Desulforapulum autotrophicum HRM2: one gene and its partner. The protein of the gene in region 2 interacts with the protein of the main gene of each other region in a pairwise test. Links are inferred from orthologs where the notes say so. Each region holds a gene or a part of one and is shown on either strand. Other genes may lie near its edges. The genes, in order: hflK and ftsH.

Evidence for each region.
Region 1: the proteins of ftsH (region 2) and hflK interact in binary tests that used the Escherichia coli proteins (3 or more experiments, as listed by UniProt). The link is inferred for Desulforapulum autotrophicum HRM2 from one-to-one orthologs.

Annotation. Positions count from the first base shown.
Region 1 is NC_012108.1:3,474,671-3,483,119, forward strand. Bases 3,506-6,293 are described here. They hold hflK (FtsH protease activity modulator HflK), read right to left. Parts: upstream 5,546-6,293; coding sequence 4,466-5,545; downstream 3,506-4,465. Other genes in these bases: hflC (protease modulator HflC), read right to left, coding at 3,522-4,469; HRM2_RS15135 (IS1380-like element ISDau2 family transposase), read right to left, coding at 5,841-6,293. Also shown: protein TolQ, read right to left, coding at 1-57; groL (chaperonin GroEL), read right to left, coding at 207-1,856; co-chaperone GroES, read right to left, coding at 1,936-2,223; HRM2_RS15115 (FmdB family zinc ribbon protein), read right to left, coding at 2,302-2,574; HRM2_RS15120 (hypothetical protein), read right to left, coding at 2,673-3,218; HRM2_RS26100 (30S ribosomal protein bS22), read left to right, coding at 3,345-3,443; more of HRM2_RS15135, read right to left, coding at 6,294-7,394; HRM2_RS15140 (radical SAM protein), read left to right, coding at 7,558-8,449.
Region 2 is NC_012108.1:573,532-582,187, forward strand. What follows is about bases 1,826-4,820. They hold ftsH (ATP-dependent zinc metalloprotease FtsH), read right to left. Parts: upstream 4,332-4,820; coding sequence 2,319-4,331; downstream 1,826-2,318. Other genes in these bases: folP (dihydropteroate synthase), read right to left, coding at 1,826-2,326; tilS (tRNA lysidine(34) synthetase TilS), read right to left, coding at 4,403-4,820. Also shown: HRM2_RS02490 (type III pantothenate kinase), read right to left, coding at 1-482; HRM2_RS02495 (CdaR family protein), read right to left, coding at 492-1,445; more of folP, read right to left, coding at 1,445-1,825; more of tilS, read right to left, coding at 4,821-5,491; HRM2_RS02515 (hypothetical protein), read left to right, coding at 5,867-6,784; HRM2_RS02520 (ABC transporter ATP-binding protein), read right to left, coding at 6,836-7,933; sn-glycerol-3-phosphate ABC transporter substrate-binding protein UgpB, read left to right, coding at 8,195-8,656. UniProt on the Escherichia coli protein: Acts as a processive, ATP-dependent zinc metallopeptidase for both cytoplasmic and membrane proteins. Plays a role in the quality control of integral membrane proteins.

The DNA of each region.
Region 1 (8,449 bases), 2.9 Mb from region 2 along the record:
AACAACAAGCCCGGCATTGCTCAGCATATGAAAAATTCCGCTTGTTTCAGGAGTCATAAATATGTCCACATCTATGTGTTACAGGTATCGGGGTTCAAAACTGATAAAATATATGAGCCGTCATCAAATGTCAAGTGCTCCACGATAAAAGCCCCTGCGCAAAAGTATGCACAGGGGCTTGTGTAACACTATTCAGGTGTTTTGGGTTACATCATTCCGCCCATTCCACCCATTCCGCCCATTCCACCACCGGGCATTCCACCAGGCATTCCGCCGTCTTTCTCTTCGGGCTTGTCAGCGATCATGGCTTCAGTGGTGAGCATGATGGATGCAACACTTGCCGCATTCTGAAGGGCAAAACGAACAACTTTTTTAGGATCAATAACACCAGCTTCGATAAGATCCTCATACACGTTGGTCCTTGCATTGTAACCAAAGGAACCCTTACCTTCTTTTACGGCATTGATAACAACAGAACCTTCAACGCCTGCATTGTTTGCAATCTGTCGAAGGGGCTCTTCAATTGCCCTGGCAACCACTTTAACTCCAAGCTTCTCCTCTTCACTCTCGCCAAGGCCGGCAAGGAGGGAGATACAGCGAACAAGGGCAACGCCACCGCCGGGAACAACACCCTCCTCAACGGCTGCACGGGTTGCATTGAGTGCATCCTCAACCCTTGCCTTTTTCTCTTTCATCTCAGTCTCGGTTGCAGCACCCACGCTGATAACGGCTACACCGCCGATGAGTTTTGCAAGGCGCTCCTGTAGCTTCTCACGATCATAATCAGAGGATGTCTCGTCGATCTGGGCACGGATCATCTTAACCCTGCCTTCAAGATTTTCCCTGGCACCGGCACCGTCGATGATGGTTGTGTTGTCCTTGTCGATCACTACGGACTTGGCCTGGCCAAGGTCGTTGACGCCTACATTTTCAAGCTTAAGTCCGACATCCTCGGAAACAACCTGGCCGCCTGTGAGGATGGCAAGATCTTCAAGCATTGCCTTTCTTCTATCGCCGAATCCAGGAGCCTTGACAGCTGCAACGTTCAAGGTGCCGCGAATCTTGTTCACAACCAGTGTGGCAAGGGCTTCGCCTTCAATGTCTTCAGCCACGATGACCAGGGGTTTGCCAAGCTTGGCAACCTCTTCAAGCACCGGGAGAAGATCTTTCATGCTGGAGATTTTCTTGTCGCAGATGAGAATATAGGGATTGTCCATCTCGGCAACCATCTTCTCTGCATTGGTTGCAAAGTAGGGAGAAAGATAACCGCGGTCAAACTGCATACCCTCAACAACGTCCAGGGTGGTCTCCATTGATTTTGCCTCTTCAACGGTGATAACACCCTCTTTACCAACCTTGCCCATGGCCTCTGCAATGATATTACCAATGGTCTCATCACTGTTGGCTGAGATGGTTCCAATCTGGGCAATTTCCTTCTGATCCTTGGTGGGTTTGCTGATGGCCTCGAGCTCTGCAATAATCTTTTCCACAGCAAGATCGATACCCCTCTTGATACCCATGGGGTTGTTGCCGGCCACAACAAGTTTCTGACCCTCTTCATAGATGGCCCTTGCAAGAACAGTTGCAGTGGTGGTTCCGTCGCCAGCCATGTCACTTGTCTTGCTTGACACCTCTTTTACCATCTGGGCGCCCATGTTCTCAAACTTATTCTCAAGGTCAATCTCTTTTGCAACAGTCACACCATCTTTCGTAACAAGGGGCGATCCCCAGGATTTCTCGATAACAACGTTTCTGCCCTTGGGTCCAAGGGTTACAACAACTGCATCTGCAAGGGTTTGTACGCCCTTGAGCATTGCTTCACGGGCTTTTGCAGCATATTTGATTTCTTTAGCCATCTATTGGTTCCTCCATAATATATAGTTTGATTTAATGTATCTGTTCTATTTTGTTGTGCGAAAAGAGAATTGAATATATTTACTCGATAACGCCAAGCACGTCATCCTGGCGCATGATCAGATAATCCGTCCCGTCAATTTTAACCTCGGTTCCGCCGTACTTGCTGAAAAGGATGGTGTCGCCAACCTTGAGATCCATGGGAATCAGTTTTCCGTCTTCACCCACACGACCGTTTCCTGAAGCAACAACCTTACCCTCGGCGGGTTTTTCTTTTGCGGTATCTGGAATAATAATGCCGCCCTTTGTTTTTTCTGTCTCTTGAACTCGCTCAACAAGAATTCTGTCCTGCAAAGGTCTTAAACTCATGATCTAATTCTCCTTAACAAATAATTAATTTACGTTTAACGATTATGGTGTGGCAACTCCGGGGATGAAAAAAGGGAGTTACTCGTCCTTTTTAACGGCCGGTTTAGGGGCTTCGCAGGATTTTGCACAAGCCGCCGTCGTCTCTTTTGGAGGGGTTGACCCGCCGGACTTGGATCCGCCGTAATCCGTGACGTACCAGCCAGAACCTTTTAAATGAAATGAACTGTGGGAGATAAGTTTCTGAAGTTTTCCCTGGCAATGACTGCATGTGGTCAAGGGTGCGTCCGACATTTTCTGAAAGACCTCCTCAATCCTTTTGCAGTTTAAGCATTCATACTCATAAATAGGCATTTTAATCTGTTCTCCAAATAAATTTGATGTTCATGTGTCTCAAAAACAATGATAATGTAGTCAGTCTTTATTCCTTGTCAAGGAGTAAGAGTTAAAATTTAAACCAGTTTGTCAAAGCCCGGTTTTACAGACCTTTCTCCATAGTATTCAAGAATAAGGGCAAGGCCCGCAAGCCGGACCGGTTTAAGAATTTTCAAGGTAAGTGCATGGACCTTCCTTTCTTCCTCCATGGCCGTTTCATGGGTGGTTGCTGCCTCATATATCTGCTGGAATTTGGTAAACCTGACAACGTGAACAAGCTCATGGACCACCACATAAAGAACAAAGGGAAAGAGCTGAAACCCCTCTTTTTCTTCAACAGCCTTTAAAATGGTCCCATCCTGAAGACAGACCCGATAGAAGTTAAAGGCCGACGACCCAAAGGGAACATCCTTTTTTCTTGCCTCATATCCTACCACCTGGGCAAAGGGTCCAACCACCCGCTCATGGTCTGCCAGATTTATTGTTGTCCTCACATCATAGCGGCTTTTAAACCACTGGCTTGAAGACATTTTAAAATAATTACTCACCAACTCTTCAGCTATACTGACTGCTTCTTCAACCGCTTTGATCTGGGCTTGGTCAAACAACTGATACTCTTTCATCCCGTGGGCCTCCTTTAAAAAACAATGGACAGATTCAGGTAGGGTGTGCTATGTATAACGATTAACAGATCATACGGTCAAACAGTTAAAATCAGATAGAAAATTCCTATGAAGGGGGTGATTTTTTTGGGTAGTGTTATAAAGAAACGAAGAAAAAAGATGAGAAAGCATAAGCACAGAAAACTCCTTGCACGAACAAGGCACCAGAGGCGTAAGGGGAAATAAGCGGACTTGAGGATATGGGTTGCGGGGTTGTGAAACAGAAACAGTTTCACCACCCCGCACTCATTTTAATGGGCCACTTTAATTGGTTTTGATCTTCTTGAAATACTTCATGAACTCTGAATCAGTTGAGAGCACAAGCGTGGTCGTACTGTCGAGGGACTCCTTGTAGACGTCAAGGGTTCTTACAAAGGCGTAAAAGTCAGTATCCACCCCGTAGGCCTCGGCATAAATCCGGGCCGCTTCAGCATCTGCCGTTCCTTTAAGTTCCTGGGCCGTTTTGTAGGCCTCAGAACGAATCTTCTGCAGTTCTTTTTCCTTGTCACCCCGAATATTGCTTGCCTCACCCCGGCCTTCCGACCGATACTTTTCAGCAATCTGCCTTCGCTCGGCAATCATCCGCCCGTAGACCGCATCCCTGACCTTTTCAACATAGTTGATGCGCTTGATCTTTACGTCCACAATTTCAATACCAAAGGGTTCAAGCTTTGGCTGGGCCTGCTCAAGAATCCGGCGTGTAAGCTCACTCCTGCCCACCTTTATCTTATACTGGGAAGCCTGATCACCCTCACTCTCCCCATCCATGGCGTCAAAGGTATCCATGGGTCGGTCGCTGTTTCTGACACTTTCCACAAGCCTGAACGAGGTCAGAAAGTTACGCATGGCCGGATCGATGATGTCGTCCAGTCGCCCCATGGCGCTCACCATATTGTTCACCGTCTGAAAGTACTTCACAGGATCAACGATCTTCCAGCGGGCAAATGTATCTACCCATAAAAAAGTCTTGTCCTTGGTCGGCACCTGACCCGGGTCACCATCCCATTCCTGAAGGTTTTTCGGAAAATAGGTGGCCTTCTGCACAAAGGGTACCTTAAATTTCAACCCCGGTTCCGTCACGGGTGATCCAACCACCTTTCCAAACTGGGTCACCACTACCTGCTCTGTCTCGTCAACAATATAGGCCGATGCAAACAGTACAACTACGGCCAGGGCCAGAACCCCCAGAAGAATACCTTTAAACTTCATCATTTTTTATCCCCCTCCTTGCCTGGCCCACTGATAACGCTTGAACCCTGGCCCATGTTCAACAGTGGAAGCAGGTTGGATTGATCTGAATCTACAACATACTTGCCGCCAATCTTTGGCAGAATTTCGGCCATGGCCTCAAGATAGAGACGCTTTTCCGTAATATCCTTTGCCTTTACATACTCCTTGTATACGGATGTAAACCGTGCCCCATCACCCATGGCCCGATTGACCCGGTCAAGGGCATATCCCTCGGCATCCTTGATCACCCTTCTTGCCTCACCCCTTGCCTGGGGAATCGCCTTGTTGAACTCCTCCTTTGCCTTGTAGATGAGCTGTTCTTTTTCTTGAACCGCCTCATTCACCTCATTAAACGACGGTTGCACAGGTTCAGGCACATTGGTTTTCTTCATCTCAATGGTAACAATATGAATCCCTGTTTCAGCCTGGCGCATCTCCTCCTGGAGTCGTTCCCTTGCCGCTATTGCGATTTCCTCACGCTTGGAGATTACCTCGTTAATGCTTCGATCTCCCACCACGGTTCGCATGGTGGCTTCGGCCATATCCCTTAAGATGGAGTTGACGTTTTTAACCTTGAACAGGTATTTGTAGGGATCCGAGATCCGGTACTGAACAATCCAGGGAACCACAGCCACATTAAGATCACCGGTGAGCATGAGTGCTGCACCAATATCTTCACTGTCAGTTGCAAACCTTGAACCACCCGCAGGTGTTGTCTTGAATCCGAACTCCTCCTTGTAGACACGCTTGATCTTGACCTTTGTCACCCGTTCAATCCCCGTGGGCAATTTAAAATTGAGCCCGGGCTGACTGATGCGATTGTACTTTCCAAACCGCTGGATCACCCCTACCTCATCAACACCAACGGTGAAAAACAGCGAACTTCCAAAAAAAACAAAAAAAAGAACCACGATTAAAAGAATTCCGCCGGGGAACCTGAAATTCTTAAATTTGGCGAGCACCTCGTCCATCTGTGGCGGTTTTGGTATGTTCCCCCCACCCTGGCGATGTTCGTACTGTTCCTTTTTCTCTCTGAGCTTATCCCAATCCCAGTTCATAGATAGATTCCCGTACCTTTAAAATTAAAAGATGACTTAAAATGATGTCTTAAATAATGAAGGATACAGCAATGGGAATAATTTTCAAGGTAAATCAGAAAACCTAAATCCACCGCCTATTTTTTTTATACCCCTCCAAAAACGATTCGGGGAATTTTTTTTCGCGGCTGGAGCTTATTCCGGTGGGGGCTTGGTCTTTTTGTGGCCGTCCCTCTGATCTGGGCAAATTTTGGGTATAGATATCCCTTGGCGGACCGGAAAAATTAGATTTTTAGTGTGTACCTTTGTCATATAGTTATCCAGATGGTGCCCATGAACCGAAAAGCATTGCAATTTTTCTGCGCGCCTCAACCAAGAGATCGTAAGATGGGTGCCCTTTAGATAAACGCAAAAACAGAGTACGGGATCGTTTAACTACTCTCCCCGGGATATTGACAAGTGAAAACCTGATGGCCTTCATCCGTTTCGTCTTCATCGAAGGAGCCAACGCCAGATTTTTCATCATCACATTCAGGTTTAAGGCAATTATCATGATCCACCACCACGCAGCATTTGTACCAAAGTCAGATGATGGCATTTTTCCACCGGCCAGATCGTCTTTCATCACCGCATGAACCTCTTCACTCTTACCGCATCGTTCATGAAGCCAGTGGATCACATTCTCCCCGTTCATCTGTGTATATTTGATATTGGTAACGACACCAAATACCTTGTATCGGCTTTCATCCATTTCCATTGTCGGGAAGGGAAGCTTAAGCTGTTTATCATCATTCATACCGGGCAAAGGTTGTTGTTCAACCAGGCGCTGCCGTTTGGCAAGATACCTGTATACCGGAGCATCTTTGCTATAGCACAGTTCGTTGGGAACAAAGCACACTTCGGCCCACTCGCTACCGGTTTTTAACTGTAAACCTTTCTCCCTTTTATAGATCGGCTGCCATTGGGCATCTGGCACTTGAGCTACCGCTATTTTGAATGCCTTAGTCACATTACAGCCGATGGCAAATTCGATTCTACCAAATCGTTTATTTTCACCTTTTTCACAGTACCGTAAAAGATCGTGCTGGTAAGCAGCAGTATCTGAACGGAGCTTCACCTTTTCCACATTGCTCGGAAGACAGTCCAAGGCTTCCTTAAAAACCCTTAACTGTTCATAACCAGCGGGCACGTTACCGTCCCGGAATTCTGTGTGAAGAATAATTCCTTGCTCAAACCACCATGTGTTGAAAGGTTGGTAAGCCTTGAACCCTTTATAACAATAAGAAGCTGTCTCTTTCATGGTTTGAGCCAGGGTGGCATCCATGTCCAAGGTGGCCGTTGTCTCGACGCTTACTGTATTCAAGCCAGCGATCATATCTTTATTAATCTTTCCAAACCCCTTCAGGAAGTCATTAGCGGCGGGGATAAATGCTTTAACATCTGACTTCTTTCGGGCATCCTCCTGTTCAGCATCATGAAATTTGGACAAATACCTGAAGACAGCTGACGGGGACGGCACAGAACGTTTTTTTTCCTTCCGCCACCTACTCTCTATAGTTCGGCGAACCTTACGACTCAAACCATGCGTTTCTGATTTCCGCAATATTTGGCAGAACCCTTCATCCGCCTCCAGTATCTTTAAATCATCAACACAGTCTCCTCCGGCAAGATTGAGCAGCACCAAAGATAAAACCATCTGGGAATCAGTCCAGCCTTGCGAGTTCTTTCTTACCTTCAGATGTTTTTGGATGGATTTGGACAACCCGATTACTTTGGCCAAGTCGAGATAGACGGGCAGGCCAGCCAATGCGGTCATGCCGGTCTGAGTTTTTTCTTCTTCATACTTGAATGGAAGCACGCCTTGTGTCATAACTTGTTTCACCCCGTTGATGATAGTTTTTTGTTCGCACAAAGACTCTATCTGCTTGAACCATCAAGCGCAACGGGGTTTTTCTTTTTTTTAGGTGGTGGATTGGGGGAAAAACAACGGTTTCACCTTGACTTCCCTTTTTGCCGGGGATAAATTTGCCAGGATGAAAAAAAATTACACCGCCAACAACCTCTCCATCACCCTTGACATGGCAGGGTCGTTTGTTTACACCAAGATCAGCTATCCTGTCAGGTACGGTGTTTTTAATGAGATCAGAACGCCGGATCAACTGCTCCATTTTAATCTCAACGGCGAAATTATCCGGGCCGTTGGCAGAACCCGGCAATGGATTCATCCCAACGAGTGGCTCAAGCGCACGCCCGGGAACGACTGGGTGTATTACTCCAACGGCGGGTATACAGGGGTATTTGAAGCCATGGGAGAGTACTATCTGCCCAATCTCCAATACCCCACCAACGCCCTTATCGGGGGAAAACCGTTTAGGGAAACTTGCGTAAGCGATCTTGTTGAGGACTGGTACCAGAGGCTTATGGCCCTCCAAACATCGACGAAAAACCTGCCTGAACCCATGGCCCGGTTCCTGGCCCAGGCCCTCCAAAACACCCCGGACCGCCTGCAGGAAAAAGCGAAAAAACTGTTCTCCATTTCCGGGGGAAGGGTGACGGTCATGCCGCCCGATGCAAGGCATGTGGACTACGATATCATCCCTTTGTTTATTTCCCTTGGCTGCCTGTACAAATGCCGGTTCTGTAGAGTCAAAACAGAACATCCCTTTGCCCTTAACACCGAAGATGAAATTGTTGGGCAGCTTACCCGTCTCAAGGCCCTGTACGGCCGTGATCTTGCCAATTACAATTCTCTTTTCCTCGGCGAGCACGATGCCCTTGCAGCAGGCAGGAATCTGATCGTATTTGCCGTTGAAAAAGCCCTGGAAATCCTGGCGTTTGACCAGGGGAACATGAAAGGAAGCAACCTTTTTCTCTTTGGAAGCGTGGACTCCCTTCTTGACACAGATCCGGACCTGTTCAACAGAC
Region 2 (8,656 bases):
GCCTCGGCCGAGATCATCACACCCGGTGTAATGGCACCGCCCAGGTATTCCCCCTTTGCTGATATGGCATCAAAGGTGGTGGCCGTTCCAAAATCAATGATGATCATGCTGGTTTTATAACGCTCAAATGCAGCCACGGCATTGACGATTCTGTCCGCCCCGACTTCGGCCGGGTTGCTGTAGCAGATGGGCATGAGGTTTTTAACGGAAGCTGGATCAATCCACAGGGGTTTCTGGTTGAGATAGCGCGTGCAAAAGGTGTCCAGGATACTGTTGATGGGTGGTACAACCGACGATATCACCGTGCGTTTGATGGTTGAAAGGTCGATTTTCTTATCCACAAAAAGGGCCTTTGCAAGGAGGTTGAATTCGTCAACCGTGGATTCCCGGATGGTTCTGATCCGCCAGTCCTGGATCAGGGTGTTACCGTTGAATACGCCCAGGACTGTATTGGTGTTCCCCACATCGATTACCAGCAGCATGGTTTTTCCTTACTTGATGGTTACTGTGAAAAGTTCAGGTTTTGTGTCGGCAAGCATCAGGCCCACGGGAAGGGTTATGGCTGCCCGTCGAACGTAAACCCCGGGGGCCAGGCCCTCCAGATCGATGTATATCTTAAACGCCTCTTTTATGCCATCTTTTTTAAGGGTGTTGACCGGCCCTTTGACCTTTATTTCCATGGTTGGGGGAATCACGCTTGTGGGGTTTGTGCTGTTTATTGTGGCAACTGTAAGGTTTTTAAAGTTTTGGGTGGTAATGGTTTCAACAATGGGGATATCGGCAACAACAATGGCGGTTGATGGATCAACGCTTGTTGACGGGGAAAGGTCCAGGGGCAGGTTTTTTTTAAAACCTTCCTTTGCATTGGTGATGTCAACGGGTTTTGTCATGATGAACATCAGCGGTTCAAGGGTGGATTGCGGGCCTGTTACTTCCACCACTCCGGGATCTGTTGCCGCATCAAGGGCTGTAAATCCTGGCGCTGCCTCACCTGCGTAGGGAACATGGACCGGCAGCCGTTTTACCATTTTTTCCTCCAGCTGAACCGTGACAAAGGTGGGTACGATTTTAAGGATGGTAATCTTCGGGTTCAGGGGGATTCTTTCCTCCATGATGGGGATGGTGTAGGATCCTGGTTTGATTGTGGAGGCCATCCCTGCAGGATCCAGGGCAAGATCCGTGAACAGATCCACAAGGTAGCTCATATCCTCCTGGCCGGCTTTTTTGATCAGCCTGGCCGGTCCTTTGATCCTGATTTCAAGATTGGTGAGGTGGGAGGGAATCTTGACAAGATTGGCCGGAAGGGAGGAAAAGCCCAGGGGGAGGAGCAGGGTGGTTTCCACAGGTTCCTGGGAGCAGGAAAAGAGCAGCATCAGGAGCGCTGCAATGGTGAGCATTGGGGACCGATTTGGAATCCATCCCCTGGGGGCATTGGTGGTGGTCATCAACACTTTTGCCGGCGGTTGTGTCCCAGGATGGCCCCAGTGATTCGGGCCATGGGCGCAAAGGTTTTGACATCATGCACCCGGACGATGTCGGCACCGTTCATGAGGCAGGCAATGGAAGCTGCCATGGTCCCCTGTTCCGCCTCAGGGTCGTCGGCTTTGATGGTCCTGCCCAGTTCCTGTGTGAGAATTTTTTGAACAAAGGATTTTCTGGAGGGTCCCATGAGCACGGGATAGCCAAGGGCCTTGATTCTATCGATGTGTCGAATGAGCAGAAGGTTGTGGGCAAGTGTTTTACCAAACCCGATACCCGGATCAAGAATGATTCTGTCCTGTCGGATGCCGGCGTCAAGGGCAACCTTGATTCTGTTACCAAGATAGGTGGTGATTTCCCCCATAAGATCTTCATAGGTGGGCTTGATCTGCATGGTTTCAGGGGTGCCCCGCATGTGCATGAGAATGACCGGGACTTGTGCGTCAAAAACCACAGACGCCATGTCAGGGTCGTGTTCCATGGCTGAAATGTCGTTGATGATGGCCGCTCCGGCCTGGACAGCCTCCCGTGCCACCCGGGCCTTGACCGTGTCAATGGAGATGGGCACCTTAATTCTGGTTGAAAGGGCTTCGATTACGGGAATGACCCGGTCCAACTCTTCCTGGACCGTCACAGGTGTAGCAAAAGGGCGGGAAGATTCCCCGCCGATGTCTATAATGTCTGCCCCTGCCTCAACCAGGGCCATGCCCTGGTCCACGGCCCTGTCAAATTTGAGGTAGCGGCCACCGTCGGAAAACGAATCAGGCGTGGTATTGAGGATACCCATGATACAGGGGTTGTCATTAAGATCAAGTTTAAATCCCTTCCACGCCATGGCACTAATCATTGTTTTTCATATCCTTTTCAGGCTCGTTGTCAGGCACAACTTCAGGGGGCTCTTGTTCGGATGGGTCTGTTTTCGGAAGATCCTCGTTGTCTGGGTCTGTCTTGCCGGTTGCCTGGTCCTGATTGTCGGGCTGTGCCGGTTCTTCGTGTGAATCCTTCTTGGCTTTTTCGGGCATCGGTGTCGTGGACTTTTTTGAGGACGGGCTGAAATCAGGTTTCATGGAGTGAATCAGCTCATCAAGTTCTTCGCCCATGACGGTTTCCTTTTCCAGGAGAAGACCGGTCAATTTGTGGAGAAGTTCAATGTTTTCCACAAGGACCTCTTTTGCCCTGTCATAGCTTCTCCTGATAATGGTCGCCACTTCAGCGTCTATTTTTCTTGCTGTTTCCTCGGAGTATTCCCTTGCCTGGCCCATGTCACGGCCGATGAAGATGTGTTCATCTCCCTTGTCATAGGCAAGGGGGGCAAGCTCGTCGCTCATTCCCCAGGTCCTCACCATCTTGTTGGCAAGTGTTGTTGCCTGCTTGATATCGTTGGAGGCCCCGGTTGAGATGCGCTTGAAGATGATTTCTTCTGCGACCCTTCCGCCAAAGGCCACGGCAAGTTCACTTTCCAGCTGATCCTTATACTTGAAATCCCTCTCTTCGGGCAGAAACCAGGTGACACCTGCGGCCCGTCCCCTGGGGATGATGGTGACCTTGTTCACAGCATCGGTGCCGGGCAGGAGTCTTGCCACTAGGGCATGGCCTGCCTCGTGGTAGGCCGTTGTTTTTTTCTCGTCCTCCCGGATGACCTTGGATTTTCGTTCAAGTCCCATGTAAACCTTGTCCTTGGCATCTTCAAAATCCATCATGTCAAGTTTGTCGTGGTCTCTTTTGGCTGCAAGCAGGGCAGCTTCGTTGACCAGGTTTTCAAGGTCGGCTCCGGAAAATCCAGGGGTTCCCTTGGCAAGGTTAAGTGGGTTGACTTCATCCGCAAGGGGGGTTTTTTTCATGTGAACCTTGAGAATACCTTCCCTGCCCTTGATATCTGGCAGATCCACATAGACCTGGCGGTCAAACCGGCCGGGTCTGAGCAGGGCCGGGTCAAGCACGTCGGCCCGGTTGGTTGCGGCCATGAGGATCACCCCTTCGTTGGATTCAAACCCATCCATTTCAACCAGGAGCTGGTTCAGGGTCTGCTCTCTTTCGTCGTGGCCTCCGCCCATGCCAGCACCCCTCTGGCGGCCCACGGCATCGATCTCGTCAATGAATATGATGCAGGGGGCGTTTTTTTTGCCCTGGGCAAAGAGATCCCTCACCCTTGAGGCACCGACTCCCACAAACATCTCCACAAAATCAGATCCTGAAATGGTGTAAAAAGGAACACCTGCCTCGCCTGCAACGGCCCGGGAGAGAAGGGTCTTTCCCGTTCCAGGGGCACCCACAAGCAGCACGCCCTTGGGAATTCGGCCTCCGAGTCTTGTGTACTTGCTCGGTTCCCTTAGAAAGTCAACCACCTCGGTGAGCTCTTCCTTTGCCTCGTCAATACCTGCCACATTTTCAAAGGTAACTTTTTCTCCCTTGTCGGACATGAGTCGGGCCCGGCTTTTGCCAAAGGACATGGCTTTACCGCCGCCGCCGCCGCCCTGCATCTGCCGCATGAAAAAGATCCACACACCAATGAGAACGATCATGGGAAGCCAGGAGATGATAATGGACATGAACCATGAAGATTCCGTGGGCGGTTTAACCTTGATAGCCGTTCCACTCTTTCTCAGGGTGCTGATGAGATCGCTGTCCTTTGGGGCAAAGGTGGAAAACCTTGCACCGGTGTTGTCCGTCAGGTAGATATCCTGGCCCTGGATCACGACACTTTTTATCCGCCCGTTATCAACCATGGCGAGGAAGTCTGAATAGTCGATGGTGGTGTCTACCATGTTCTGCTGGTTAAAGATATTATAGAGCATCACCATCATCAGCACGATGACCAGCCACAGGGAGAGGTTTTTATAAAACTGATTCAAGGTCTTTTCCTTTCTGATAGATTAAATTTGGTTAAAAAATACATCGTTCAAATATTAACCATGAATTGTGATTAGGCAAGAAAAACTTTCTTCGTGTTCCTGGAGTGTTTTTCTCTTTTCATGGCTTTTCCGATTTCCCGCAGGGGAAGGGGTTCTTTTTTGAAACAAAGGGTCTGACTTTGTTTGAAGATGCGGACCCGGCCGGGAAGATCCAGGCTCCTGCCCGGAGAGGTTGCAGCGGCAAGGGCTGCAACGGCGTCAACGTGGGGCAGGGTAATCCGTTTCAGGTCTCCTTTGACTGCCTGGATCGCCTTTCTGACAATCCGACGTTTGAGTGCTGGAAGAAGACCATTGAAGCCGTCCAGGCAGAGGCTGACCCCAGGACCTTTCTTTTCTAAGCGTATCGTTTTGAAAACAGCCCCGGCTTCGTTGTCCATCCAGCTGTCTTCCTCACCCATGATCCGGCTCACACGGTTGAGATTTTCCGTGATTCTGGGGTTGTACTCCTTTCTGAGAAGAGGAAGCAGCTCGTTTCTGATTCGGTTTCTCAGGAACACGGTTTCAAGGTTTGTTGAATCCACCACATATGCCTGGGCCTTTTCCCTGAGAAAGGCGAGGATCTCCCCCTTGGTATGACCGATGAGGGGCCGGATGATCCAGTGGTCCCGGACCGGAGGAATCCCGGCAAGCCCCCTGGGGCCGCTGCCCCTTAACAGGTTCATGAGAACCAGCTCTGCATTGTCGTCAAGGGTGTGGCCGACCGCTGTTCGGGTATACCCGTTGTGCCGGCACAGGTCGGTGAAAAAAGCGTATCGAACTTCCCTTGCCGTTTCTTCAAGGGAGATTTGCCTTTCCCTGGCAAGTGTTGCCACGTCGATCTTCAGGGGGTGAAAGGGCAGCTCCAGGGACCTGGCAAGTTCCTGGACAAAGGCTTCATCCCTGTCCGACTCCTTGTCCCTTAAAAGGTGGTTGATGTGGGCAATACCAAGGGTGATTCCCAGGTCTTTCCTGAGCAGGACAAGGGCGATGGCAAGGGCCACGGAATCCGGCCCGCCTGAGACGCCCAGGAGAATGCTGTCACCCGGGGTTACCATCCCATGAACTTCAAGGGTCCGGCAAACTTTTTCTGTGAATGGAGTTCTCTTGGTGCTGGTGAGCATTTTGTCGTTTTACCTGGTAATGTAGGGTTCTCTGTCTGTCGGACAAATTAACGGTTCCATCAACCCGTCAGCCAATATGATTATTAATCACTCAACTTTCGGACTTCAACTTTGATGATCCCATTTAAGCAGCCAATCCCGAAAGTTGGGTTCATCATAATCGTTCCTTGGATGATGGTCAACCAGATATGGATTTCTCGACGGGTCGGGCCTGGAGGGTTGCCAGGGGCGGGTCTCTTTAACGGCGGATTTGGAGCAACGGGTTCTTCTTGTTAAACCCGGGCAGGTATGGTAAAAATTAGATTTCCGGCAGGGTTGCCACTGCCTGTTGTGACCCTGTTTAAAACCCTTAAAATCATAAAAGTGTGAGCACCCATGAGAATAGTAACAAGACCCGATTTTGATGGAATTGTCTGTGCCGTGCTGATCCACGAGGCCGAAGCCATTGACAGTCCTACCCTGTGGATCGAACCCAGCCAGGTCCAGAACCGGGAGGCTGAAATCCGGAAGGGGGATATCATGGCAAACCTTCCCTATGATCCCCGATGTTCGGTCTGGTTTGATCACCATTTTTCCAATGTACCCGGCGAATTTAATGAACAGGGGAAAAAAATAGAGGGTGCCTTTGAAATCGCCCCGTCCGCCGCAGGCGTTGCCTATAAATACTACAAAGCGTCCGATCGTCTGGCAAAGAATTTTGACGAACTGATCCATTGGACCGATATCATTGATGCGGCAGACCTTAACGAGGACCAGGTGCTCCGGCCCGAGGTCTACCCCTACATCCTGCTCTCCATGGCCGTTAAAAACCGGGATCAGACCGACCCCCCGTTCTGGGAAAGGCTGGTTGCCCTTTTAAGAACCCACACCATGGCAGAGGTTATGTCGGACAAAGAGGTGAAGCTACGGTGCAACGCCGTTGTCGAAGAGAATCTTCGCTACGTTGACATCTTGAAGCAGTACACGGTTGTCCATGGCAATACCATCAGCGTTGCAGACTTTCGTTCCATGGAAAAGGTGCCGTCGGGCAACCGGTTTTTAACCTACTCTCTTTTTCCTGAAACCCATGCAAGCGTAAAGATCAGGTATGCCGACCATGATAAAAATGTTGTTCTTCTCAGCATTGGTCATTCGATCTTTAATCCTGAATGCCGGGTGAATGTGGGAAAACTTCTTTCAAACTACGGGGGAGGGGGCCATGCAGGGGCCGGCGGATGCAGTCTTGCTGCCGGGGATGCCGACAGGGTACTAAATGAGATCCTGCCGATCCTTGAGGCCAACCAGGAGAATTAAGTTTCCATATTCGTTACGGCCAGGGCAGATATTGCACCCTGGCCGTCCCGTTTAATAGATCACCCGGGTGGTTTCGGCATCAAATATGTGGAGTTGGTTCAGGTTCAAGGCAAGTTTGAGTTCCTCTTTTGGCCGGTGGATCCGTCGGCCCTCGCTCCTTGCAATAATCCGGATGCCCTTAATATCCATATGGAGGTGGGTCTCGTTGCCAAGGGGTTCGACCACCAGAACAACACCGTCGAACTTCCAAGCATCTGCAAGGGATTCATTCATGTCCGCCGGCATCATCTCTTCAGTCCTCAGGCCCATGACAACGGGTTGGCCATCCTTGAGATCCGTGCCGTTTTTGGGGGGGACAGGAATTTCAAGGCCTCCGGGAAAATGCAGGAATGTCTGGTCTCCCTGTTTTTTGATGGCACAGTCAATGAGGTTCATGGGCGGCGTGCCGATGAAACCGGCCACAAAGGTGTTGACCGGATTGGAGAACAGCTCGATGGGAGTTCCTACCTGCTCGATATAACCGTTTTTCAATACAACGATTCTGTCAGCCAGGGTCATGGCTTCGACCTGGTCATGGGTCACGTAGACGATGGTCGAATCCACCCGCTGGTGCAGCAGCTTTATCTCGGCCCTCATCTGAATTCTGAGCTTTGCGTCCAGGTTGGACAGGGGCTCGTCAAACAGGAACATGGCAGGTTTTCTCACCATTGCCCTTCCCATGGCCACCCGTTGGCGCTGCCCTCCAGACAGTTCGTGGGGCTTTCTGAACAGCAGGTCTTCAAGTCCCAGGATTGCGGCCACCTCTTCCACTCTCTGCTGAATCTCGGCCTTGGGGGTTTTGGAAATCTTGAGGCCGAATGACATGTTGTTGAACACATTCATGTGGGGGTAAAGGGCATAGTTCTGGAACACCATGGCAAGCCCCCTGTCCTTGGGGGCCACATCGTTGATCTCCTTGTCGTCTATGGAAATCGTACCTTCACTGATCTCTTCAAGACCTGCAATCATTCTCAGCAGGGTGGATTTCCCGCAGCCTGACGGGCCCACCAAGACAAGGAATTCCTTGTCCTTGACATCAAGTGTGATTCCGTGGACCACCTCTGTTTTTCCATAACGTTTGACAACATTGTTAAATTTTAGTTGAGCCATTCCACATCCTGTCATGATGGTTTGTTTTTTTAGTGTACAATGGTTCTAAAAACCATAAAACCATAAAAAACGCAAATTATACCATGACTTTTTTATCAAACTTTAACTTGACTCTATTGTCATTACCGATTAATTCTGTCATAGATATCGTCGCGGTTTATTGGGCCGGGAGGGATGCTGCTCATACCTGTGATCACGGTTTTTAAGACTCTAATGAATATAGAATAAGGAACTTAAATTTTTAATGAGGAGGAAAATAGTATGAAACTGCGGAAAGTGTTAATCTATGCTATTGTTTCGCTGTGTCTGGCCTTGCCGGCCGGCGTATTTGCAGAACCTGTCACCATCAACTGGTGGCACGCCATGAGAAGTGCCCGGGGCAAAACCGTTGATACCATGATCGAGAAGTTCAACGCTTCCCAGACAGAGTACAAGGTTGTTGGAACCAACAAGGGAAATTATGACGAGACCATGAATGCAGGCGTTGCCGCTTTCAGGGCTAAAAAACAACCCCACATTCTCCAGGTGTTTGAGGTGGGAACCCAGACCATGATGCTCTCAGGTGCTGTTTATCCGGTTTATAAGCTGATGAAGGATACCGGCTACGATATCGACTGGTCAAATTACCTCCAGGCCGTGCTCTCCTATTATATGAACGCCGATGGTAAGCTCATGTCCATGCCCTTTAATTCGTCCACGCCCATCATGTATTACAATGTGGAT